Regions from separate parts of the Streptomyces sp. x-19 genome, predicted to be linked through region 2. Evidence: riboswitches for the same ligand, from Rfam matches in the RefSeq annotation. Region 2 holds a riboswitch; each other region holds the start of a gene.
The links. Region 2 has a riboswitch for thiamine pyrophosphate ahead of thiO (glycine oxidase ThiO). Riboswitches for the same ligand answer to the same signal wherever they lie in the genome.

Region 1: linked by a shared signal. The riboswitch ahead of thiC (phosphomethylpyrimidine synthase ThiC) and the one ahead of thiO (glycine oxidase ThiO) in region 2 are both predicted to bind thiamine pyrophosphate.
Region 3: linked by a shared signal. The riboswitch ahead of ACLJT4_RS17515 (thiamine ABC transporter substrate binding subunit) and the one ahead of thiO (glycine oxidase ThiO) in region 2 are both predicted to bind thiamine pyrophosphate.

Annotation. Positions count from the first base shown of each region.
Region 1 is NZ_JAJPWK010000002.1:234,646-241,692, forward strand. Features, by position in the region: gene ACLJT4_RS05385 (cupin domain-containing protein) at 1-29, shown strand, start outside; gene ACLJT4_RS05390 (DUF5326 family protein) at 232-459, shown strand; gene ACLJT4_RS05395 (IclR family transcriptional regulator) at 909-1,685, shown strand; gene ACLJT4_RS05400 (SsgA family sporulation/cell division regulator) at 1,790-2,212, shown strand; gene ACLJT4_RS05405 (YibE/F family protein) at 2,352-3,689, opposite strand; TPP riboswitch at 3,760-3,916, shown strand; gene thiC (phosphomethylpyrimidine synthase ThiC) at 3,911-5,701, shown strand; gene ACLJT4_RS05415 (hypothetical protein) at 6,034-6,210, shown strand; gene ACLJT4_RS05420 (hypothetical protein) at 6,263-7,047, opposite strand, start outside.
Region 2 is NZ_JAJPWK010000001.1:717,765-725,719, forward strand. Features, by position in the region: gene ACLJT4_RS03365 (deoxyribonuclease IV) at 1-494, opposite strand, end outside; gene pknB (Stk1 family PASTA domain-containing Ser/Thr kinase) at 553-2,526, opposite strand; gene ACLJT4_RS03375 (MerR family transcriptional regulator) at 2,718-3,128, shown strand; gene ACLJT4_RS03380 (thiazole synthase) at 3,125-3,967, opposite strand; gene thiS (sulfur carrier protein ThiS) at 3,976-4,176, opposite strand; gene thiO (glycine oxidase ThiO) at 4,242-5,474, opposite strand; TPP riboswitch at 5,472-5,584, opposite strand; gene ACLJT4_RS03395 (NAD(P)/FAD-dependent oxidoreductase) at 5,728-6,987, shown strand; gene ACLJT4_RS03400 (Rv2175c family DNA-binding protein) at 7,089-7,454, shown strand; gene thiE (thiamine phosphate synthase) at 7,564-7,955, shown strand, end outside.
Region 3 is NZ_JAJPWK010000006.1:94,267-102,221, reverse strand. Features, by position in the region: gene ACLJT4_RS17525 (phosphatidate cytidylyltransferase) at 1-695, shown strand, start outside; gene rlmN (23S rRNA (adenine(2503)-C(2))-methyltransferase RlmN) at 863-1,975, shown strand; TPP riboswitch at 2,010-2,129, shown strand; gene ACLJT4_RS17515 (thiamine ABC transporter substrate binding subunit) at 2,233-3,309, shown strand; gene ACLJT4_RS17510 (ABC transporter permease) at 3,348-5,012, shown strand; gene ACLJT4_RS17505 (ABC transporter ATP-binding protein) at 5,013-6,083, shown strand; gene ACLJT4_RS17500 (response regulator) at 6,138-6,824, opposite strand; gene ACLJT4_RS17495 (sensor histidine kinase) at 6,818-7,955, opposite strand, start outside.

The DNA.
Region 1 (7,047 bases), on a different contig from region 2:
TGGTGGTCTTTTCTCCGCCCGAGAGCTGAGGGCCGGACCCCGGAACCCGTAAGGGTCGGCTCAGGGGAGAGCCGGGGCTGTCGGGCCCCCACGGCGCCCGCCGGCGGCCTAGCATCGTTGGTGTACAGGGGGAACCGGAGACGCGGTGCGACGGATGCGGAGCACGCGGACGGTGCCACCGGAGCGGTACGGACCGACAACGGCGCGACAGACAGAAAGCAGGGCAGAGCAGTGGCTGGTAAGGGGATACTCGCAGGGCTTCCGTGGTGGGTCACCTGGGTCGTGGTGCCCGTCATCCTGATCGTCGTCTTCGGCGGACTGATCGCCACCGCCGTGGGATTCCTGATCGGCCTGCTCTTCAAGGTGCTGATCGCGGCGGCGCTGATCGCCGGTGTCATCTACCTCGTGCGCAGGTTCACCGGATCCTCGTCCTCGTCCTCGTCGAAGAGCGACTGGTAGGCCGAGCCCCCACCGATCGGCACTGTCCGACCCGCACCCCCCGAAGACGCCCTGCCCCCGCCCGGGAGCAGGGCGTCCGGCGTTCCGGAGACCGTCCGACACGCCTTGCGCCGGGGCCGAACGAGGATCGGAATCCGGCCCACCTGCGGTTCTCGCACCGGTGGGGTGCACGGCGTTCCACCTGCTCACCAAGAGTGTGTACCTTGCTTCGTAGCGTCATCGAGGCCGGGCGTGCCGTCGAGACGGGGGCAACTCCCCGACTTTCGGCTCCCGTTCCGGATCGCCCGGGCTACAGTGCGGACGCAGGCGTCTTCCGGATGGTGATGTTCCGGAAAATACCGAGCGATCGGGCCGGAGTCGTGCCGGCAGTCCGGGGAGGCGCACGGCCGCGGGGAGCGGATCCCGCGGCCCGGGCCACGGGGCCATGGCACTCGGACCTGGGGGTTGCGTTGGCGATCGGCAACGACGAGTCCGGCTCGCACCCCACCCTGATCGGGTCGGTGCAGCGGGCGCTGCGACTCCTGGAAGCGGTGGCCGCGCACGCCGACGGTGCGCCCGCCAAGCAGCTGGCCAGGGAGGCCCAACTCCCCCTGCCCACGACCTATCACCTGCTGCGGACGCTGACCCATGAGGGCTATCTGCGCAGGGAGAACGGCGTCTTCGTCATCGGCGAGGGCGCGGAGTCCATCGGTCGGGCGGGGGCCCGGCGCCGGCAGCGCCGGCAGTTGGCCGACGCGCTGGCCGTGGCGGGCCGCGAACTGGGCGCCGCCGTCTACTTCGCCGTCTACCGCGAGGGCGAAGTGGAGGTGGTGGCGATAACCGCCGACCCGGAGCGACCGCCCGTCGAGGAATGGGCCGACTTCCGCTCCACCGCCCACACCCACGCGATCGGCCAGTGCCTTCTCGCGCAACTCGACGAACCGACCAGGAAAGAACACCTGTCCCGTTATCCGGTGCAGTCGATGACGCCCTTTTCGGTGCGTTCCGAAGGTGATCTACTGAATCGGCTGGCTACGGTGCGTCGCGGCCAGGTTGCCTACGATCGCCAGGAATATGCCCTGGGCACGGTGTGTTCGGCGATCCCGGTCCGAGTCGGCTCGGCCGCCGCGACGCTGGCGGTTTCTCTTCCTGCGACGGAAGTGCACCGATTGCAAGCAGTTACGGAGCGACTACGGAAAATGGCGGAGAGGGTACTAACGACACTCGCCTTCTCTATCAGTATCTGAAAACTCACTCCTTGTGATCTGCCTGCATGTGACCGACGATGGCGTCAATAGGGCTTCCGGGGATGATTCCCGGCCATCTCCGATCAAGTGCGGGGCAGTGGTTGATGAACGACACGGTTCAGGCAGAAGTGATCATGAGCTTCCTCGTCTCGGAGGAGCTCGCCTTCCGGATCCCGGTGGAGCTGGAATTCGACAGCGCCGATCCCTATGCCGTCCGGCTCACCTTCGATCTCCCCGGAGACGCGCCCGTGACCTGGGTGTTCGGCCGTGAGCTGTTGCTGGACGGGCTGACCCGCCCGGCGGGCGAGGGCGACGTCCGGGTCGAGCCGTCCGCCCCCGAGCACCTCAGCGACGTCTACATCAGCCTTCAAGTCGGCCCCGAGCGGGCGCTGTTCCGGGCCAGTGCGCCGCCGCTGATCGCCTTCCTGGACCGCACGGACCGGATCGTCCCGCTCGGCAAGGAAGAGGTCTGCGACACCCTGGAGGCCGCGCTCGACCGGATCCTCACGGAGGCTCCGGCCGGCTGAGCCGCCGGCCCCGGCCCCGGCCCCTCTCCCCTGTTCCCCTGCCCTCGCCGCCCGGCTGTCGGCCGCCCCCGCCCTGTTGCGCCCCGTCCGTCACCCGCACCGTCCCCTCGCACCGGCCGGCCCCGTGGCCCGTCCGCCATCAGTGCTTCCGGCGCCGTCCGCGCGCCGCGCGTCGCCCACCGCGTCCACCGACGGCCCCCGTCCGCCCCGACCCGCCCGGCGCCGGTCGGTCCGCCGAGACCACCAGGGCCGCCAGCAGCGTGGTCACCGGCACCGACGCGACCAGCCCGATGCTGCCCACCAGGGTCCGGACGATCTCCTCCGCGACGACTTCGCTGCCGGCGACCCGCCCGACACTGCTCTGCGCGATCGAGAACAGCAGGAGCAGCGGGAGCGCGGCGCCCGCATAGGCCATGACGAGGGTGTTCACCACCGAGGCGATGTGGTCCCGCCCGATGCGCATCGCCGCGCCGTACAGCTTGCGCCAACCCGCCGTCGGATCGGCCTCCTTGAGCTCCCAGACCGCGGCCGTCTGCGTCACCGTCACGTCGTCGAGCACCCCCAGCGAACCGATGATGATCCCCGCCAGCAGCAGACCGCGGATCTCGATGTTCGGGTACAGCCCGTGCACCAGCCCGGTGGTGTCGTCCGTGTTGCCGGTCAGCAGCGCCCAGTGGGTGAAGACCGAGCCCAACAGTGCGATGAGCAGGAGCGAGGCGAGGGTGCCGAGCACCGCCACCGACGTGCGGGCCGTCAGCCCGTGGCACAGGTAGAGCGCGATCAGCATGATCGCGCTGCCGCCGACCACCGCCACCACCAGCGGATCGGAGCCCTGAAGGATCGCCGGCAGGATGAACAGGGTCAACAGGCCGAAGCTGGCCGTCAGCGCCACCAGCGCGAGCACTCCGCGCAGCCGCCCGATGATCACCACCGCGAAGGCGAAGATCGCTGCCAGCACCCACATCGGCACCGTGCGGTCGACGTCGGTCACCGCGTACTGAAGCTCCCTCGGAGCCTTGGGGGAGTAGGAGACGATCACGTCCTGTCCGGTCGTGTAGTGACGCGGGGCATCCGGTGTCACCACCGTCTGGAAGGTCCGGCCGGTGTTCTCCCCCGTGGTGACCTTGATCGTCGCCTGTTCGCAGGGCTTGCCGCGGGACGCTCCGCCGGCCGGTGGCTGGCCCCCGGGCGTGGTGGGCTGCGGCTGCTGCTCGGCGTGCACCGCCGCACAGTCCACCTCCTCGACCTTGGTGACCCGGGCCTTCTCGGTGGGCTGGTCGAAGCCCACACCGGACGGTTTGTGGGGAGGCGCGCCGCCGGGCCAGAGGACGAGCAGACCGACCGCCACCGCGGCCGCGAACGGGATCAGGACGGCGGCGATGACCTTGCGCAGATGGCGGGACACCGGTGCGGCCGGCCCGTGGCCGTGCGCGTGCGCATGGCCGGCGGTGGCGTGCTGGGTTTCGGGAGGGCTCACCGCCCGATCATTGCAAGAACCCGTGGGCCCCCTGTTCACACCGACGCCTCGGCCGCTACCGTGGTGGCACCTTTGCAATCGCGGGAGCTCGGAGCACCGGGCTGAGAGGGCGCTGACCTCCGTCCCAGCGGTGTTTCACGTGAAACACCGGATGACGGAAGCCGCTGCGTCGACCGCCGAACCTGTTACCGGGTAATGCCGGCGTAGGGAGTTGGGTCTACATGACTCTGCAGGATGCACGCACGCCTGAAAACGGCTCGGCCGACGGCGAAAAGCCGCAGATCGGCTGGCACAAGGGCTACGTTTCCGGATCGCGTCCGGACCTCCGGGTCCCGGTCCGGCGGGTGCACCTCACCAACGGCAAGGACGTGACGCTCTACGACACGTCAGGGCCGTACACCGATCCCCAGATCGAAACCGACGTTCGCCGCGGTCTGGCGCCGCTGCGCGAGAACTGGATCATCGCCCGGGGCGACACCGAGGAGTACGCGGGCCGCCCGATGCGTCCCGAGGACGACGGGATCAAGCACACGTCACCGCGCGGTGGCCTGCGCAACCTCGACGCGGTCTTCCCCGGCCGGCCGCGCCAGCCGCGTCGCGGCCGGGGCGGCACCCCGGTCTCCCAGCTCGCGTACGCCCAACGCGGCGAGATCACCGCGGAGATGGAGTACGTCGCCGTCCGCGAGAACGTCTCCCCCGAGTTCGTGCGGGACGAGATCGCGGCGGGCCGGGCGGTGCTGCCGGCCAACATCAACCACCCGGAGATCGAGCCGATGATCATCGGCAAGAACTTCCTGGTGAAGGTGAACGCCAACATCGGCAATTCCGCGGTCACGTCGTCGATCGAGGAGGAGGTGGAGAAGATGACCTGGGCGACCCGCTGGGGTGCCGACACGGTCATGGACCTCTCCACCGGCCGCAACATCCACACCACCCGTGAGTGGGTGCTGCGCAACTCCCCCGTCCCCATCGGCACCGTTCCCCTCTACCAGGCGCTGGAGAAGGTCGACGGCAAGGCCGAGGAACTGACCTGGGAGATCTACAAGGACACCGTCATCGAGCAGGCCGAGCAGGGCGTCGACTACATGACGGTGCACGCCGGCGTGCTGCTCCGCTACGTCCCGCTCACCGCCAACCGGAAGACCGGCATCGTCTCCCGTGGCGGCTCGATCATGGCGGCGTGGTGTCTGGCGCACCATCAGGAGTCCTTCCTCTACACGCACTTCGAGGAGCTCTGCGACATCCTCGCCGCCTACGACGTCACCTTCTCCCTCGGTGACGGCCTGCGTCCCGGCTCCATCGCGGACGCCAACGACGAGGCGCAGTTCGCCGAGCTGCGGACCCTCGGCGAGCTGAACACCATCGCCAAGCGGCACGGCGTGCAGACCATGATCGAGGGCCCGGGCCACGTCCCGATGCACAAGATCAAGGAGAACATCGACCTCCAGCAGGAGATCTGCGAAGAGGCCCCGTTCTACACGCTCGGCCCGCTCACCACCGACATCGCGCCCGCCTACGACCACATCACCTCGGGCATCGGCGCCGCGATGATCGCCTGGTGGGGCACCGCGATGCTCTGCTACGTCACGCCCAAGGAGCACCTGGGCCTCCCGGACCGCGACGACGTGAAGACCGGCGTCATCACCTACAAGATCGCGGCCCACGCGGCGGACCTCGCCAAGGGACACCCCGGCGCCCAGGAATGGGACGACGCGCTCTCCGACGCCCGCTTCGAATTCCGCTGGGAGGACCAGTTCAACCTGGCCCTCGACCCGGACACCGCCCGCGCCTTCCACGACGCGACGCTGCCCGCCGAACCGGCCAAGACGGCCCACTTCTGCTCGATGTGCGGGCCGAAGTTCTGCTCGATGAAAATTAGCCGAAGCATCACAGAGCAGTTCGGCGGTGCAGAGGGCGCGACCCCCGAGGAGGTCCGGGCCGGAATGCTGGAGAAGTCCAAGGAGTTCGCGGCGGCTGGGAACCGGGTGTACCTGCCTTTGGCTGAGTCCTGATGCCTTGGAGCGGTGGGCCTCTGGCACGGTGTATGAGGCCCAGCCAGCCCTCGGCATGATGCGAACGGCCACCGACGTTGCCAGTCAATCCGTATGTACGTTGAACGTAGCTGCGCGGGAGGGAATCCTCGGCTGCGGAGCGTACAACAGGCGAAAGCTATCAGTCTCCATGCCGACTGTTGACTAGCCTGAGTTGGTTTTTCGTCGGCGCCCAGACCTCTTTAAGGTCTGGGCGCCGCGGTATACGGCGTGGCGCCGGGCGGTCGTACCCTCTGATGCCCGGCCGCATGGCCTTCACTTGTCGGTGAGCTAGGCCGAACTTACTTCTTCGAATGCTCAAGAATGCAAACGGATACCAGGCACGCCCCGACGGCACCGATCATCAGGCTGATGAGGACGCTCGTTATCCCGCGACCTTCCGTGAGGCCCAATATGAAACCGCCGGTACCTGCAAATGCTGCGATCCCGCCAAGGATGATCAGGTGGAAGGATCTGAGGTTCAGGAATGAACCAAGCATCTCGTTCAAAAACCACAGTGGAGCGAACCTCCTGCTTTGAGGTCTAGGCGATCGGTCCGCTTCCTCCACGAGTTTTCCCCTCTCCGTATACGGGGTTGAACTTATTGGGGCTTACGTTCCGGCTCTGCTGTTCCAGCTTCTTCGAGTCGTCCTCGGGGGTATAGGCGTAGTCGATAAACGTTGCGACAGCGGCGACAGGCACGCCGAAGATCTTACCTGCGCCCTTAATGATCCCGCTGCCAATCTTGTTGATGACGGATCCGCCACCCGCGCCGAGATTCGTGCCTGCCGTTTTAGCCATCCCTGCGACAGCATTTGGAGGGGTGCCACCCACGAAGTAGTCCCATGCCTCCCCGAACCTGCCGTGCAGTGCAGAATCTCCAGCATTGATCCAGGACTTATAGCTGAAGAATTCTGCCACTGGCTTGATGGTGTCACTGCCCCAGGGCTTGACTCCTAGCGTGTGCGTGCCGGCGCGAGCAGGCTTCCGGAAGTCCTTCTCGTAAGAGCTAATGGAGGTGTAAACCTTGCCCTTGAATCCGTCTGCGGGATCGCCCGAGGTGTTGCTACGGAGAGCCTGAGAGGCGAAGTTGTCTGTTTCTTCTGCGTCGGCGAGGATCTCCTGGATCCTCGCGCTGAAATCTTCGATCTTCTTCTTCTGCAGGGCGCGTATTTCTTCGTTGTCGGGGTCGTCTTGGTTTGGAAGGTCCTGAGTGGTGTCGTTGCGGGCTTCGATATAGCCAGTACTGCTGATCGTCAAACCTCGGTCTGGCGCCTCTGCATCGGCGACTTTATGGAGTTCTGCCTTGTTCTTTTTTAGCCTGCCGT
Region 2 (7,955 bases):
GCCGTGGGCTCCAGCAGCAGCCACGGGTCGTCGTCCCGCGTCAGCTCGTCCAACAACGGCAGCATCTCCGCCCTGACCTGCGCCAACGCGGTCTCCCTGGCGCGGCCTCCGGTCGCCGACCCGGTGTGCACGACCACCCCGAGCGCACCGATCTCCCGGCCGCGGCGCAGCGAGTGGCGCAGCGACTCCACGGACTTCTCGACCGTCGCCGTGGTGTGCGAGCCGAAGTTGATCAGGTAGGGGGCGTGCACGTAGGCCGGGACGCCCTCCTCGGCGCAGCGCTCGCGGAACGCGGCGTCCTGCTCGGGATTGCCGGGCGGCGTGGCCCAGCCGCGCGGATTGGCGACGAAGACCTGGACGGCCTCGCAGTCGATCTGCCGGGCGTACGACAGGCCCACCTTGGCCAGGCCGCCGGCCACCGGCACGTGGCCGCCGACCGGATTGCGTGCGCGGGCGCGCTGCGCGGCGCCCTCGGGGGACAGGGGAGTACTCACCCTCCCAGGGTGCCAGGTGCCCCGCGACCGTCCGCAGGGCACCTGCGCGGAGCCGGCCCTACAGCGCTCCCTTGAGCCGGATGGTGATCGTGCTGCCCTTGGCGGCCTGGTCACCGGCCGCGACCGACTGGGACGCGACGCTGTCCTGCGGGAACAGGAACGGCTTGTCCACCTCGACCTTGAAGCCGAGGGCGGTCAGCGCCTTGGTGGCGTCCGCGGTGTTCTTGCCGCCGACGTCCGGGACGGTGACCATCTCCGGGCCCTTGGAGAGCGTCAGGGTGACCGTGTCGCCCTTGCCCAGCGTCGTGCCCGCGCCGGGCGACTGGCGGGCCACCGCGTCCTTGTCCTGCGGCGAGAAGACCGGCTGGTCGGCGAACTGGACCCGGAAGCCGGCCTGCCGCAGGCTCGCCGCGGCGTCCTCCCGCGCCGAACCGACCACGTTCGGCACGTCCACCGGCGCGCCCCGGCTGACGGTGAGCGCCACCGCGGTGTCCGGCCGCCGGGTGCTGCCCGCCGCCGGGTCCGTGCGGATCACCGAGCCCTTGGCGACCTCGTCGCTGAACGTCCGGGTCTCGGTGCCCGGCACCAGGCCCAGATCGCGCAGCTTGCGCCGGGCGTCCGCGAGCGGGGTGCCGGCCAGATCGGGGACGGCGACCTTGTCCGGGCCGCGCGAGACGACCAGGGTGACCGTGCCGTTGCCGCGGATCCGCTGTCCGGTGCCGGGCTTCGTCGCCATCACGTGGCCGCGTCGGACGTTGGCGCTGAAACCGCGCTCCACCTTGATCCGCAGCCCCGCGTCCTGCACCGACTTCTGCGCCTCGGCCTGTGTCATGTCCAGCACCGCCGGGACGTGGGTGAACTGGCCGACGTTGATGTACCAGAGGCCGCCACCGACGCCCAGGACCAGCAGCACCGCCGCCACGATGGTGGCGATCCGCCGGTGCCGCAGCCGCCCGCCGGTCGGTGCCGCGTGCGGTGCGGGCGGGGGCCGCAGCCGGGTGGTCCGGCCGTCCGGTGCGGCGTCCGCCGGCGGCACCTCCAGCCGACTGGTGCGGTTCAGCTCCGCCCCGGCCTCGACCGGCAGCGCGAGCTGGACGCCCGCCGGGCGCGGTATCACGTCGGTCCGCTCGTCGTCGCTCGCCGCCGCCTCCCTGGCCTGCGGCGGGACCACGTCGAGCTGGGCGTCGGTCAGCCGGGCGCGGGCCGAGCGGGCCCGGGCGAGCAGCGCCACCGCGTCCTGCGGGCGCTGCTCGGGGGCGCGGGCGGTGGCCGCCGCGACCAGCTCGTCCAGCTCGGGCGCCAGGCCCGGCACCAGCTCGGAGGGCGGGGTGACGTCGTCGTGCAGGTGGCTGTAGAGGATCTGCGCCGCGGAGCCGCCGGTGTGCGGCTTGCTGCCGGTGAGCATCTCGTAGAGCACCACGCCGCAGGCGTAGACGTCGACCCGGGCGTCCGCGGTGCCGTGCTCCATCTGCTCGGGGGCGAGGTAGGAGACCGTGCCCAGGACCGAGCCGGTGGAGGCGGTGGTGTGCGTGTCGACCGCGCGCACCAGCCCGAAGTCGGCGACCTTGACCCGGCCGTCGTCGCCGATCAGGACGTTCTCCGGCTTCATGTCGCGGTGCACCAGGCCGGCGCGGTGCGCGGCCCCCAGCGCCGCCAGGATCGGCTCCAGGATGTCCAACGCGGCCCGCGGCTGGAGGGCGCCGCGCTCGCGCAGCACGTCGCGCAGGGTGCAGCCGGCGACGTACTCCATCGCCAGGTAGACGTAGGTGCCGTCGGTGCCCTGGTCGAAGACGCCGACCACGTTCGGGTGCGAGAGCCGGGCGACGGACTTGGCCTCCCGGATGAAGCGGTCGACGAACGCCCCGTCCACGGCCAGGCTCGGGTGCATCACCTTCAGCGCGAGCACGCGGTCCAGCCGGGTGTCCACGGCCCGGTAGACGGTGGCCATGCCTCCGGCGGCGATGCGCCCCTCGACGCGATAGCGACCGTCGAGCAGCTGGCCCACGAGGGGGTCCTGCAACGTCGTATCCACGGCAGACGAGTCTACGAGCCCGCGCCGACAGCCCCGACGTCCCGGCCGCCGCCGACGGGGAACGCAGCGGAACCGTGACAAGGGGGCGGCCGGAACCGGTCCGGCACGGAATAATCCGGACCCGGCCGTGGTCGCACCCGAAGGGGTGGCGCCCGCGGCCCCGACGCCACACCGCACCACAGGGGGATCCGATGACGACGCTGCAGATCGGGGCGCTGGCCCGGCGGACCGGCACCACCGAGCGGTTGCTGCGCTACTACGAGGAACAGGGGCTGCTCAGCCCCGCGCGGACCGCCGCCGGATACCGCGTCTACCAGGAGGCCGACGTCGACCAGGTCCGTCGCATCCGGACGCTGCTGACCTCCGGGCTGAACACCGCCACCATCGCCCAGGTGCTGCCCTGTCTGCGCGACGACGACGGCCGGCTGGTGCCCACCTGCCCGCAGCTGGTCGGCGAGCTCCATCGGGAGCGGGCCCGGCTCACCGGCTCCATCGACGCCCTGATGGCCTCCCGGAACCTCCTCGACGAGGTGATCACCGCGGCCCCGCCGGAGCTGACGGCCCAGCCCGCCGGGGCGGCCGGGCCCGCGGACACGCCCTAGAACGCCGGCCGCTCCGGGTCCAGCTCCGCGACGCCGTCGGTGGGCGAGGACGCCAACGCGAAGTGGCGGCGCGGGATCCGACCGGCGCGGTGCGCCAGCCGGCCCGCCTCCACCGCGTGCCGCATCGCCGCCGCCATCAGCTCCGGCTCCTGCGCGCGGGTCACCGCCGACGCCAGCATCACCGCCGCACAGCCCAGCTCCATGGCGAGCGCCGCGTCCGAGGCGGTGCCCGCGCCGGCGTCCAGGACGACCGGGACGCCCGCACGCTCGGTGATCAGCTGGAAGTTGTGCGGATTGCGGATGCCGAGGCCGGAACCGATCGGCGAACCGAGCGGCATGATCGCCGCACAGCCCACGTCCTCCAGCTTCCGGGCGACGACGGGGTCGTCGTTGGTGTACGGCAGGACGACGAAACCGTCGTCCACGAGGGTCTCGGCGGCGTCCAGCAGCTCCACCGGGTCGGGCAGCAGGGTCCGCTCGTCGGCGACGACCTCCAGCTTGACCCAGTCGGTGCCGAGCGCCTCCCGGGCGAGCCGGGCGGTGAGCACCGCCTCGCCCGCCGTGAAGCAGCCGGCGGTGTTCGGCAGCACCCGGATCCCGTTGCGCTGGAGCACGGACAGCACCGAGCCCTGCACGGTCGGGTCCAGCCGCCGCATGGCGACCGTCGTCAGCTCCGTGCCGGAGGCCAGCAGGGCGCGCTCCAGGACGCCGAGGCTGGGCGCGCCGCCGGTGCCCATGATGAGCCGGGACCGGAACGTGGTGCCGGCGATGGTGAGCGGGTCGGCGTCGGGGGCGGGCGCCGCGACGGCGTCCGCCGGTTCCACTGCGGTGTCGGTCATGACCGTGATCAGCCTCCCTGCACGGCGGTGAGCACTTCGACGCGGTCGCCGTCGCCGAGCGCGGTGGTGGACCACTGGGTGCGCGGCACGACGGTCTCGTTGACCGCGGCGGCCACCCCGGCCGACGCCCGGGACAGCGTGGCGACCAGCCGGTCCAGGGTCAGCCCGCCCGGGATCCGGCGGGCCTCCCCGTTGACGGAGACGGACACCGTGGGGCCGGTAGGGGCATCGGGGGCGACGGGGCCGGCAGGAGTACCGGGCGTACCGGGGGCGCTCATACGGGCTGCTCCTCAAGGGCACGGACGCGCTCGGTCCCCACGGTGGTGGGGGAGAAGCGCGTGGGGGAGAAGGGGCGGGCCTCTTCCGGGACGGTTCCGGTGGCCAGCACCTCGGCCAGCACGTCACCGGTGACCGGCGTCAGCAGCACGCCGTTGCGGAAGTGGCCGGTGGCCAGGTGGAGGCCGGGCAGCCCGGTCGGGCCGAGCAGCGGTGCGTTGTCGGGGGAGCCGGGACGCAGCCCGGCGAGGCTCTCGACCAGCGGCAGTTCGGTGAGGCCCGGGAGAAGTTCGTGGGCGTCCCGCAGCAGTTCGTAGACGCCGCCCGCGGTCACCGTGGTGTCCCAGCCCAACTCCTCGCTGGTGGCGCCGAGGACCAGTTCGCCGCTCTCCCGGGGCACCAGGTAGAGCGGGTTGCCGCGGACCACGGCCCGCACGGTGCGGGAGAGGAACGCCTGGCCGCCCGGGAGCCGGTCCGGCAGCCGCAGCCGCAGCACTTGCCCCTTGACGGGCCGCACCGGCGGCCGCACGGCCTCCGGGACGCCGGCCAGCAGCCCGCTGCGACTGCCCCCGGCCAGTACGACCTGACCGGCCGCCAGCCGCGTCCCGTCGGCGAGTTCGGCGCCCGTGGCGCGTCCCCGGGCGGTCGTCAGGCGCTCCGCCGCCGTTCGGTGGAAGACCACCCCGGCCCGTTCGCAGGCGGCCAGCAGGGCGCCCGCCAGCCGCCGCGGATCGACCTGATGGTCACCGTCCACCCGGAGGCCGCCGCGCACCCCCGGGGCGAGCATCGGCTCCAGGCGCCGGCACTCGCGTCCGGTCAGCCACTGCGAGTCCAGGCCCGAGCGGACCTGGAGGGCGTGCAACTCCCTCAGGTGGGCGCGGTCGTCGGCGTCCAGCGCGACGGCCAGGGTGCCGCACCGGCGGTAGCCGATCCGCTGCCCGCTGGCCTCCTCCAGCTCTTCCGCGAAGCGCGGATACCGCTGTGCCGAGGCCAGGTTGAGGCCCAGCAGGGTCTCCTCGCCGTAGTGGAGCTCGGTGACCGCGGCCAGCATGCCGCCCGCGACGAACGCCGCGCCGCCGCCGGGCGCGGGGTCCGCCAGCGCGACCCGCAGTCCGCGGCCGGCCGCCCGCCAGGCGGTCACCAGTCCGATGATGCCGCCGCCGATGACCAGCACGTCGGGGTGCCGGTCCGCGGGCCGCGACGGGTCCGTTGGTGTGGTGGATGGATGCATGGGCGTCCAGCCCCTCCCTTCGCCGGCATGACCCGGATCAGGTTCGTACGGTCGGAGGCCGGCCAGCCTCCCTCTCAGCCCGGTCCGTCCGGGCTCCCGCGAGTGCGTGCATCCGCCACCCTAATACGGGTCGCGACGCGTCGTAAGGGAGCGCCCGGGGAGCGGGGCCGGCCGTCACGGGGCGTGACGCTGTGTCAGAGATCTCCTTGCGCGCTGCTGCGGGCCGCGTCGGGTGCCGTCCTAGAGTGAGCGGGTGAGCGAGCAGAGCAAGTCTCCCCAGGACCCTGACCGCACGCCGCGCGTGGTGATCGTCGGCGCCGGGATGGCAGGTGTGCAGACCGCCGTGGCCCTGCGCGAACAAGGCTGGCGAGGAGCGATCGCGCTCCTCGGCGACGAGCCGCACCAGCCCTACGACCGGCCCCCGCTGTCCAAGGCGGTGCTGCTCGGCAAGGCCGACGGCTCCGCGTTCGACATCGACTTCGCCAGTCTCGGCATCGACCTCCACCTCGGCCGCCGGGTCACCGCACTGCGCCCCGAGGAGCACCTCGTCGAGACCGACCGGGGCCCGGTCCGCTACGACTACGCGGTCCTGGCGACCGGCGCCGAACCGATCCGGCTGCCCGGCAGCGAGGGCCGCCCCGACGTGCACCTGCTGCGCACCCTGGACGACGCCGAGCGGCTGCGCCCGGTGCTCGCCGCCCAGCACCGGATCGTGGTGGTGGGGGCCGGCTGGATCGGTGCGGAGTTCGCCACCGCCGCCCGTGAGGCGGGCTGCGAGGTCACCGTCGTCGAGGCCGCCGACCACCCGCTGGCCGGCGCCCTGCCCGCCGAGGTCGCCGGGCACATGACCGGCTGGTACGCGGACGCCGGGGCCGATCTGCGCACCGGCGTGCGGGTCGACTCCGTCGCGCCCGGCGCGGTGACCCTCGCCGACGGCACCGCCCTGCCCGCCGACGCCGTCGTCGTCGGCATCGGCGCCCGGCCCGCCACCGGCTGGCTGGCCGGTTCCGGCGTCGCCCTCTCGCCCGCGGACGGCTCGGTGCAGGCCGACGAGCGGCTGCGCACCTCCGTTCCCGACGTCTACGCGGTCGGCGACTGCGCCTCCTTCCCGTCGGCCCGTTACGACACCCGGCTGCTGGTCCACCACTGGGACAACGCCCTCCAGGGGCCCCGCACGGTGGCCGAGAACATCGCCCGCGGCGCAGCCGAGGGCGTGGTCTACGACCCGGTGCCGTACTTCTGGTCCGAGCAGTTCGGCCGGTTCGTGCAGTACGCCGGCCACCACGGGGACGCCGACGAACTGGTCTGGCGCGGTGATCCCACCGGCGCCGCCTGGTCGGTCCTCTGGCTCCGCGGCGACGGCGCCGGCGGAGCGGGACGGCTGGTCGCGCTGCTGGCCGTGGGGCGCCCGCGGGATCTGGCCCAGGGGCGCCGGCTCATCGAGCGGGGCGCCCTGCTCGACCGGGAGCGGGCGGCGGACGCTGCCGTTCCGCTGAAGTCGGCGGTCCGCTGACCCGCTGCGCGGCCCCCCGCCGCCCACCCGGCGGGGGACACGCGTTGCCCGGCGGCGATGCCCGGGTACCGGCTGTCAGTGGGAGGTGGCAGGCTTGTCCTGTGACCGAGATTGACGCAAAGATCGATGGACTCGTTCCCGCCTGGCTCACCCTCCCCGACATCGCCGAAGAACTCGACGTCGAGGTGACCCGCGTGCGGCAGCTGGTGAAGGAGGGCCAGCTGATCGCGGTGCGCCGCGGGGAGAACCGTGTGCTTCAGGTGCCCGCCGAATTCATCCAGGACGGCAAGGTCGTCAAGGGACTCGTCGGGACGCTGACGCTCCTGCGGGACGACGGCTTCGCCGACGAGGAGATGCTGGAGTGGCTCTTCACCGCCGATGACACCCTGCCCGGTACCCCGGCGCAGGCGCTGCGCGAGAATCGCGGCACGGAGGTCAAGCGCCGGGCCCAGGCGCTGGCCGTCTGACGCAGCCGCGTCCCGCAGCAACCGCACCACGCATCCGCAACCGCATCCACGCGGCGTACGGACCGGTTCCGGCCGGTCCGTACGCCGCCGACGAGGGGGAAGCCGCCCGATGACCACCGTTCGACAGGCCCTGTCCGACGCCCGGCTCTACCTGTGCACCGACGCGCGCACCCGGCAGGGCGACCTCCCGCAGTTCCTGGACGCGGTGCTCTCCTCGGGCGTGGACATCGTGCAGCTGCGCGACAAGGGCATGGAGGCCGGCGCGGAGCTGCGCCACCTGGAGGTCTTCGCGGACGCCTGCCGACGGCACGGCACGCTGCTCGCGGTCAACGACCGCGCGGACGTCGCCCACGCCGCGGGCGCCGGGGTGCTCCACCTCGGCCAGGGCGACCTGCCGGTCCCCGCCGCCCGCGCCCTGCTCGGACCGGAGCCGCTGATCGGCCGCTCCACGCACGCCGAGGCCGAGGTGGACGCCGCCCTCACCGAGCCCGGCGTGGACTA
Region 3 (7,955 bases), on a different contig from region 2:
TGGGCCTGTGGGAACTGACCTCGCGGCTGGCCGAGCGCAAGGACATCCGGGTGCCGCTGGTCCCGCTCGCGCTCGGCGGCACCGCGATGGTCGTCGCCGGGTACGTGCGCGGTGCCGAAGGCGCCTGGGTGGCGATGGCGCTCACCGCGCTCGCCGTCCTCGTCTGGCGGATGACCGAGGCGCCCCAGAACTACCTCCGGGACGTCACGGCCGCCATCTTCGCGGCCTTCTACGTCCCCTTCCTGGCGACCTTCGTGGCGCTGATGCTGGCGGCCGAGGACGACGGGCCGCAGCGGGTGCTGACCTTCCTGCTGCTGACGGTCGTCAGCGACACCGGCGCCTACGCGGTCGGCTGGCGCTTCGGCAGGAAGAAGCTCGCGCCGCGGATCAGTCCCGGCAAGACCCGCGAGGGACTCGTCGGAGCGGTGCTCTTCGCGATGGTGGCGGGCGCGCTGTGCATGCAGTTCCTGATCAAGGGCGGCATCTGGTGGCAGGGACTGCTGCTCGGCCTCGCGGTCGCGGTCAGCGCCACCCTCGGTGACCTCGGCGAATCCATGATCAAGCGGGATCTGGGCATCAAGGACATGGGCACCCTGCTGCCCGGTCACGGCGGGATCATGGACCGGTTGGACTCGCTGCTGCCGACCGCTCCCGTCGTCTGGCTGCTGTTCGTGATCTTCGTGGGATCGGGCTGAGCGTCGCCGGTTACCCTTGAAGGGCGCGTCGCTCGTTCGTGGCGCGCCCTTTCCGTCCCCGCGACCGCGGGGACGATCCGTGAGGTCTCCCGGTTCCGGCCCGTCCGGACCCCGGTCATGCGTCGGCAGAAGCCGCCCGACCTCGTCGCACAGAGGAGTTTCCGCCCATGGCACGCCCGGCCCCGGGAGAACTGACGTTCGTCGCCCCCCGCGGCGCCAAGAAGCCACCGCGGCACCTCGCCGACCTCAGCCCGGCCGAGCGCCGCGAGGCGGTGGCGGCGATCGGCGAGAAGCCGTTCCGCGCCAAGCAGCTGTCGCAGCACTACTTCGCCCGCTACGCGCACGACCCCGCCCAGTGGACCGACATCCCCGCGGCGGCGCGCGAGAAGCTCGCCGCCGAACTGCTGCCGGACCTGATGTCCGTGGTGCGGCACATCTCGTGCGACGACGACACCACCCGCAAGACGCTGTGGCGCCTGCACGACGGCACCCTCGTCGAGTCCGTCCTGATGCGCTATCCGGACCGGGTCACCATGTGCATCTCCTCGCAGGCCGGCTGCGGCATGAACTGCCCGTTCTGCGCCACCGGCCAGGCCGGCCTGGACCGCAACCTCTCCACCGCCGAGATCGTGCACCAGATCGTCGACGGGATGCGGGCGCTGCGCGACGGCGAGGTGCCCGGCGGACCGGCACGGCTGTCCAACATCGTCTTCATGGGCATGGGTGAGCCGCTCGCCAACTACAAGCGGGTGGTCGGCGCCATCCGGCGGCTGACCGACCCCGAGCCGGACGGGCTGGGCCTCTCCCAGCGCGGCATCACCGTCTCCACCGTCGGGCTGGTCCCGGCGATGCTGCGGTTCGCCGACGAGGGCTTCAAGTGCCGGCTCGCGCTGTCGCTGCACGCGCCCGACGACGAGCTGCGGGACACCCTCGTGCCCGTCAACACCCGCTGGAAGGTCCGCGAGGTGCTGGACGCGGCGTGGGAGTACGCCGAGAAGTCCGGCCGCCGGGTCTCGATCGAGTACGCCCTGATCCGCGACATCAACGACCAGGCGTGGCGCGGTGACCTGCTGGGACGGCTGCTCAAGGGCAAGCGCGTCCACGTCAACCTCATCCCGCTCAACCCGACCCCCGGCTCGAAGTGGACCGCCTCGCGGCCCGAGGACGAGCTGGCGTTCGTGCGGGCCATCGAGGCGCACGGCGTGCCCGTGACCGTGCGGGACACCCGGGGCCAGGAGATCGACGGCGCCTGCGGACAGCTTGCAGCCTCGGAGCGCTGAGCCACCCGCTGGTACGGTGTCGTCGAACAAATGCACATTCCGACAGGGGAGCGCCACAGCGCTGAGAGTGCGGACACGTCGTAGCCCGACGACGCCGCAGACCCTTGAACCTCGCCCGGGTCATTCCGGGTAGGAAGTTCGGTCGTCACTCATGCTGTTGCGCCCTGCCCACCGCCCGCTGCCGAACGTCTCCGACAAAGAACGCAGCGGGCACCGGGCGGGGCCGCGTCTCTTCCTGGCCAGCCAGGAGGAAATCAGTGAGCACCACCAGAAGGATCACCGCGGCAGCGCTCGCCGCCGCGGCCGGCATGACGGCACTCGCCGGATGCGGCAGCGCCGGCGACAGCAGCGCCGACGCCAAGACCGTCACGCTCGTCAGCCACGACTCGTTCAACGCCTCCAAGTCCGTCCTGGCCGCCTTCGAGAAGGAGAGCGGCTACAAGGTCAAGGTGCTCAGGGGCGGGGACGCCGGCGAAGCCGTCAACAAGGCGATCCTCTCCAAGGACAACCCGCAGGGCGACGTCTTCTTCGGCATCGACAACACCCTGCTCTCGCGCGGGCTGAACGCCGGGCTCTTCACCCCCTACAAGGCCAAGGGCCTGGACAGCGTCCCGGCTGATCTGCAGCTCGACAAGGACGGCCACCGGGTCACGCCCCTCGACTACGGCGACATCTGCGTCAACTACGACCGCGCCTACTTCACCCAGCACAAGCTGGCGCCGCCGCAGACCTTCGACGACCTGCTCAAGCCGCAGTACAAGGGCCTGCTCGTCACGGAGAACTCCGCCACCTCCTCCCCGGGACTCGCCTTCCAGCTCGGCACGATCGCCGCCCACGGCGAAGCCGGCTGGACGGACTACTGGAAGAAGCTCAAGGCCAACGGCGTCGAGGTCGTCGACAGCTGGGAGCAGGCGTACAACGAGCGCTTCTCGGGCTCCGCGGCCGGCAAGGGCAAGGGGGACAAGCCGCTGGTGGTCTCCTACGCCTCCAGCCCGCCCGCCGAAGTGATGGGCAAGAACCCCGCCCCGAAGGAGGCCCCGACCGGCGTCGCGACCGGCACCTGCTTCCAGCAGATCGAATTCGGTGGTCTGCTCAAGGGCGCCAAGAACGAGAAGGGCGGCAAGGCGCTGCTCGACTTCCTCCTGTCGAAGACGTTCCAGGAGGACATGCCGCTGCAGATGTTCGTCAACCCGGCACGCAAGGACGCCAAGGAGCCGGAGCTGTTCACCCGCTACGGCGCCACGATCGACAAGCCGGCGACCCTCGCACCCGAGACGATCGCCAAGAACCGTGACCAGTGGGTCAAGCAGTGGTCCTCGCTCGTTCTGAAGTAGCCCGCACCCGGCAACGGGGGACCGCGCGGACCACGGCGGTGCGGCTCGGCCTGATGGTCGTGCCGTTCGTCTTCTTCGCGGTGTTCTTCGCCTACCCGGTCGCCGTGATCGTCGGCCGGGGGCTGAAGGACGGCGGGCAGTGGCAACTCGGCCGCTTCGGCGCCGTGCTCGGTGATCCGGACGTCCTCCACGTGCTGTGGTTCACGGTGTGGCAGGCCGCTGCCTCGACCGCCTTGACGCTGCTGATCGCGCTGCCCGGCGCCTACGTCTTCGCCCGCTTCGACTTCCCCGGCAAACAACTGCTGCGGGCGGTGGTGGCGGTGCCGTTCGTGCTGCCCACCGTCGTCGTCGGCTCCGCCTTCCTGGCGCTGGTCGGCCGGGGCGGGCTGCTGGACGACCTGTGGGGCGTCCGGCTGGACACCTCGGTGTGGGCGATCCTGCTGGCGCACGTCTTCTTCAACTACGCCGTCGTCGTCCGCACCGTCGGCGGGCTCTGGTCCCAGCTCGACCCGCGTCAGGAGGAGGCGGCCCGGGTCCTGGGCGTCGGAAGGTTCGCGGCGTGGCGGAAGGTGACGCTGCCCGCGCTCGGGCCGGCGGTGGCCGCCGCGGCGCTGATGGTGTTCCTCTTCACCTTCACCTCCTTCGGAGTGGTGCAGATCCTCGGCGGACCCACCTTCTCCACGTTGGAGGTGGAGATCTACCGGCAGACCGCCGACTTCCTGGACCTGCCGACCGCCGCCGTGCTCACCCTGATCCAGTTCGCGGCCGTACTGGGACTGTTGGCGCTGCATGCCTGGACCGTGCGGCGCCGCGAATCCACCCTGCGGCTCGTCGACGCCTCCCGGACCGCCCGTCGTCCGCACGGCGCAGGCCAGTGGGCGCTGCTGTGGGGCACCCTCACCGTCATCGCGGTGCTGCTCGTCCTGCCGCTCGCCGTACTCGTCGAGCGGTCCTTCGCCGGCCCGGACGGCTACGGGTTGGTCTTCTACAAGACGCTGCACGATGCGGCGTCCGCCGACAGCACCTTCGCCGTGGCCCCCCTCGACGCCCTCTGGAACTCCCTCGCCTACGGGGCGGCAGCCACCGCGATCGCCCTCCTGGTCGGAGGACTGGCCGCGGCCGCACTCACCCGCTCCCGGCCGGCAGCCGGCCCGTCCGGGCGGACACCGATGATCACCCGGCTCCTGCGCGGCTTCGACGGACTGCTGATGTTGCCCCTCGGAGTCTCTGCCGTGACCGTCGGCTTCGGATTCCTGATCACCCTCGACAAGCCGCCGCTGGACCTGCGGGCCTCGTGGTGGCTGGTCCCGCTCGCCCAGGCCCTGGTGGGTGTGCCGTTCGTGGTCCGCACGATGCTGCCCGTCCTGCGGGCGGTGGACGGGCGGCTGCGGGAAGCGGCGGCGGTCCTCGGCGCCTCGCCTTGGCAGGTCTGGCGCGAGGTGGACCTGCCGATGGTGCGGCGGGCGCTGCTCGTCGCGGCGGGCTTCGCCTTCGCGGTGTCGCTCGGTGAGTTCGGCGCGACCGTCTTCATCGCCCGACCGGACCAGCCGACGCTGCCGGTGGCCGTCACCCGACTGCTGGGCCGCGCCGGCGAGTTCAACTACGGCCAGGCGATGGCCCTGTCGACCATATTGATGGTGGTGTGCGCGGGCGCCCTGCTGGCCCTGGAGCGCATCCGCACCGACCACTCCGGGGAGTTCTAGATGACGGCACAGGCCCGGACCGCGGCATCGGAAATGCTGCGCCTGGACGGCGTCACGGTCAGGTTCGGCACGCCCGGCGCGCATCCCGCACTCGACGGGGTGGACCTGGACGTCGCCGCACACGAAATCGTCTGCGTCCTCGGCCCCAGCGGTAGTGGCAAGTCCACCCTGCTGCGGGTCGTCGCCGGGCTGCAGCACACCGACGCGGGGGCCGTGCTGCTCGAAGGGCGCGACCAGGTGGGGGTGCCCACGCACCGGCGCGGCGTCGGGTTGATGTTCCAGGACCACCAGTTGTTCCCGCAGCGCGATGTCGCGGGGAACGTGGCCTTCGGAGTGCGGATGCGGGGCTCCTCCCGCGCCGAGCAGCAACGCACGGTCGCCGAACTGCTGGATCTCGTCGGGCTCCCGGGCGCCGAGCGCCGGGCCGTGGCGTCGCTGTCCGGTGGCGAGCAACAGCGCGTCGCCCTCGCTCGGGCCCTCGCCCCGAGCCCGCGGCTGTTGATGCTGGACGAACCCCTCGGGCAACTGGACCGGGGGCTGCGCGAGCGCCTCGTCGTCGAACTGCGCCGGCTCTTTCGCGAGTTGGGCACGACGGTGCTCGCCGTCACCCACGACCAAGGGGAGGCGTTCGCCCTCGCCGACCGCGTCGTGGTGATGCGGGACGGCCGGATCGCTCAGAGCGGCACCCCGCTGGAGGTCTGGCAGCGCCCCGCTTCCGCTTTCGTCGCCCGTTTCCTCGGCTTCGACAACGTGGTGGAGGCGACCGTGCAGGGCGAATCCGCCGCTACCCCTTGGGGCAAGGTGCCCGTACCGGACGGCACTGCGGATGGTGCCTGCCGCCTGCTCGTGCGTCCGGCCGGCGTCCGGCTGACGTCCGCGGCGGACGGCCTGCCGTGCACGGTCGTGGCCCGGACCTTCCGCGGCACGCACGTCGCGCTGTTGCTCCAACCGCCGAGCGGACCGCAGGTGGAGGCGGCGTGCCCACTCCACGAAGCGCCGGAGTCCGGAGACCGGGTCGGCATCTCCTTCGCCGTCGAAGACGTGGTGGTGTTGGACGACACGGAGGAGTGAGCGTGTCGCCTGCCGGTGCTGGGCCATGATCCGCTCCTGAAGGGGTGGGGGCCATTAGGTGCGTGAGGGCGGGGCGGGGCGCCGGCCCTGCGGGATGACCAGGCCCAATTCGTAGGCGAGGATCACTGCCTGGGCACGATCACGGAGCCCCATCTTGGTGAAGAGCCGGTTGATGTGCGTCTTGACGGTGTGATCGGTGATCGTCAGGCGTGCGGAGATCTCCGCGTTGGACAGCCCCTGGGCGATGTGGAGGAGCACCTCCACCTCACGGCCGGTCAGCTCCTCGACCGTGCGCACGGGAGCCGGCGCCGATCGCTGCTTGACGAACTGCGCGATCAACCGCTTGGTCAACTCGGGTGCCAACAGTGCATTGCCCTCCGCCACCACCCGCACGGCGTGGAGGAGTTCCGGGAACGTGGTGTCCTTCAGGAGGAAGCCGCTGGCGCCGGCTGCGAGCGCGTCGTACACGTACTCGTCGAGCCCGAACGTCGTCAGCATCAACGCCTTGGTCGCGCCCCCCGACGCCCGAGTGATCTCCCGGGCGGCCTCGATGCCATTCTTGTGCGGCATCCGGATGTCCAGCAGTGCGAGGTCGGGGCGCTGCTCCGCGGCCACCCGTACCGCCTGCACGCCGTCCTCGGCCTCACCCACCACCTCGATGTCGTCCTGCGTGCCCAGGAGGTTGACGAAGCCGGTGCGGACGATGGCCTGGTCGTCGGCCACGATTGCTCTGATCACCACGGGATTTCCGCCTCTACGAGAAAGCCGCCGTCCGGACCCGGGCTCGCGGTGAGCCTGCCCCCGAGCAACGTGGCCCGCTCCTCCATGCCGGCCAGGCCATGTCCGGAGTGCACCACGCCCGGTGACCCCGGGCCGTCGTCCGCGATCCGCACCGCCAGCCGGTCGGGCCGATAGTCGATCTCCACCACCGCATGGGCACCCGGAGCGTGCCGGCGCACGTTGGTCAGCCCTTCCTGGACGATGCGATAGGCCGACAACTCGCAGGACGTGGGCAACTCGACCCGCTCTCCGCTGATCCGCAGTTCGACCTCGCCGCCCACGGAGCGGTGCTGCGCTATCAGTTCGCCCAATGCGTCGAGGGTCGGTTGCGGTGTCGTTCCCGTGCGGTCCTCGGGGTCCGTTCGCAGCACACCCAGCAGCCGACGCAACTCCGCCATCGATGCGCGGGCGGACCTGGCGATCTGCTGAAAGCCCTCACGGGCCTGCGGCGACAGGTCCGGTGTGGTGTAGGTGGCGCTCTCCGCCTGCACGGCGATCACCGAGACGGAGTGCGAAACGACGTCGTGCAGTTCCCGGGCGATTGCTGCCCGCTCCGCCGCGGCGGCCTGCCGGCGCTCCATCGCGAGGAGCCGGAGCTGCGCGGCCGCCCGCTCACGCCGTGTCTCCTCGCGCGCGCGAACCGCGTCCCCCACCGCTACCGCGGCCACGATCGCCACGGTCAGGACGAACCACTCGGCGAGCAGATCGAAGGTGTAGGACCTCGGGTGCCAGGACGCGATGTGCCAGACGTTCACCGCGAGGGAGAGGACCGAGCCGATACCGGCGAGCAGAGCCGGGTGCGCCACGCGGTGTCGTCCGAGGGTGTAACACGCCACGAGTCCGCTGACGGTTGCTGCGATGTAGAGGTCCGCTCCGGCGGCGAAACTCAACAGGGCTGCTCCTGCGGAGAGGGCCGTGGCGGCCGGGCGCACGTGACGCCACGCCAGAGTTGTCGCGGAGAGCAGCACGCCCACCGCGATCACCAGAGAGTGGCGCGGCACGACCACGAGCTCCACGGCCGCGAAAACCGTGAGGGCCCCGCCGGAGACCCAGGGATAGGACGGCGACGCGACCCACGCGCGGAGCCGCTGC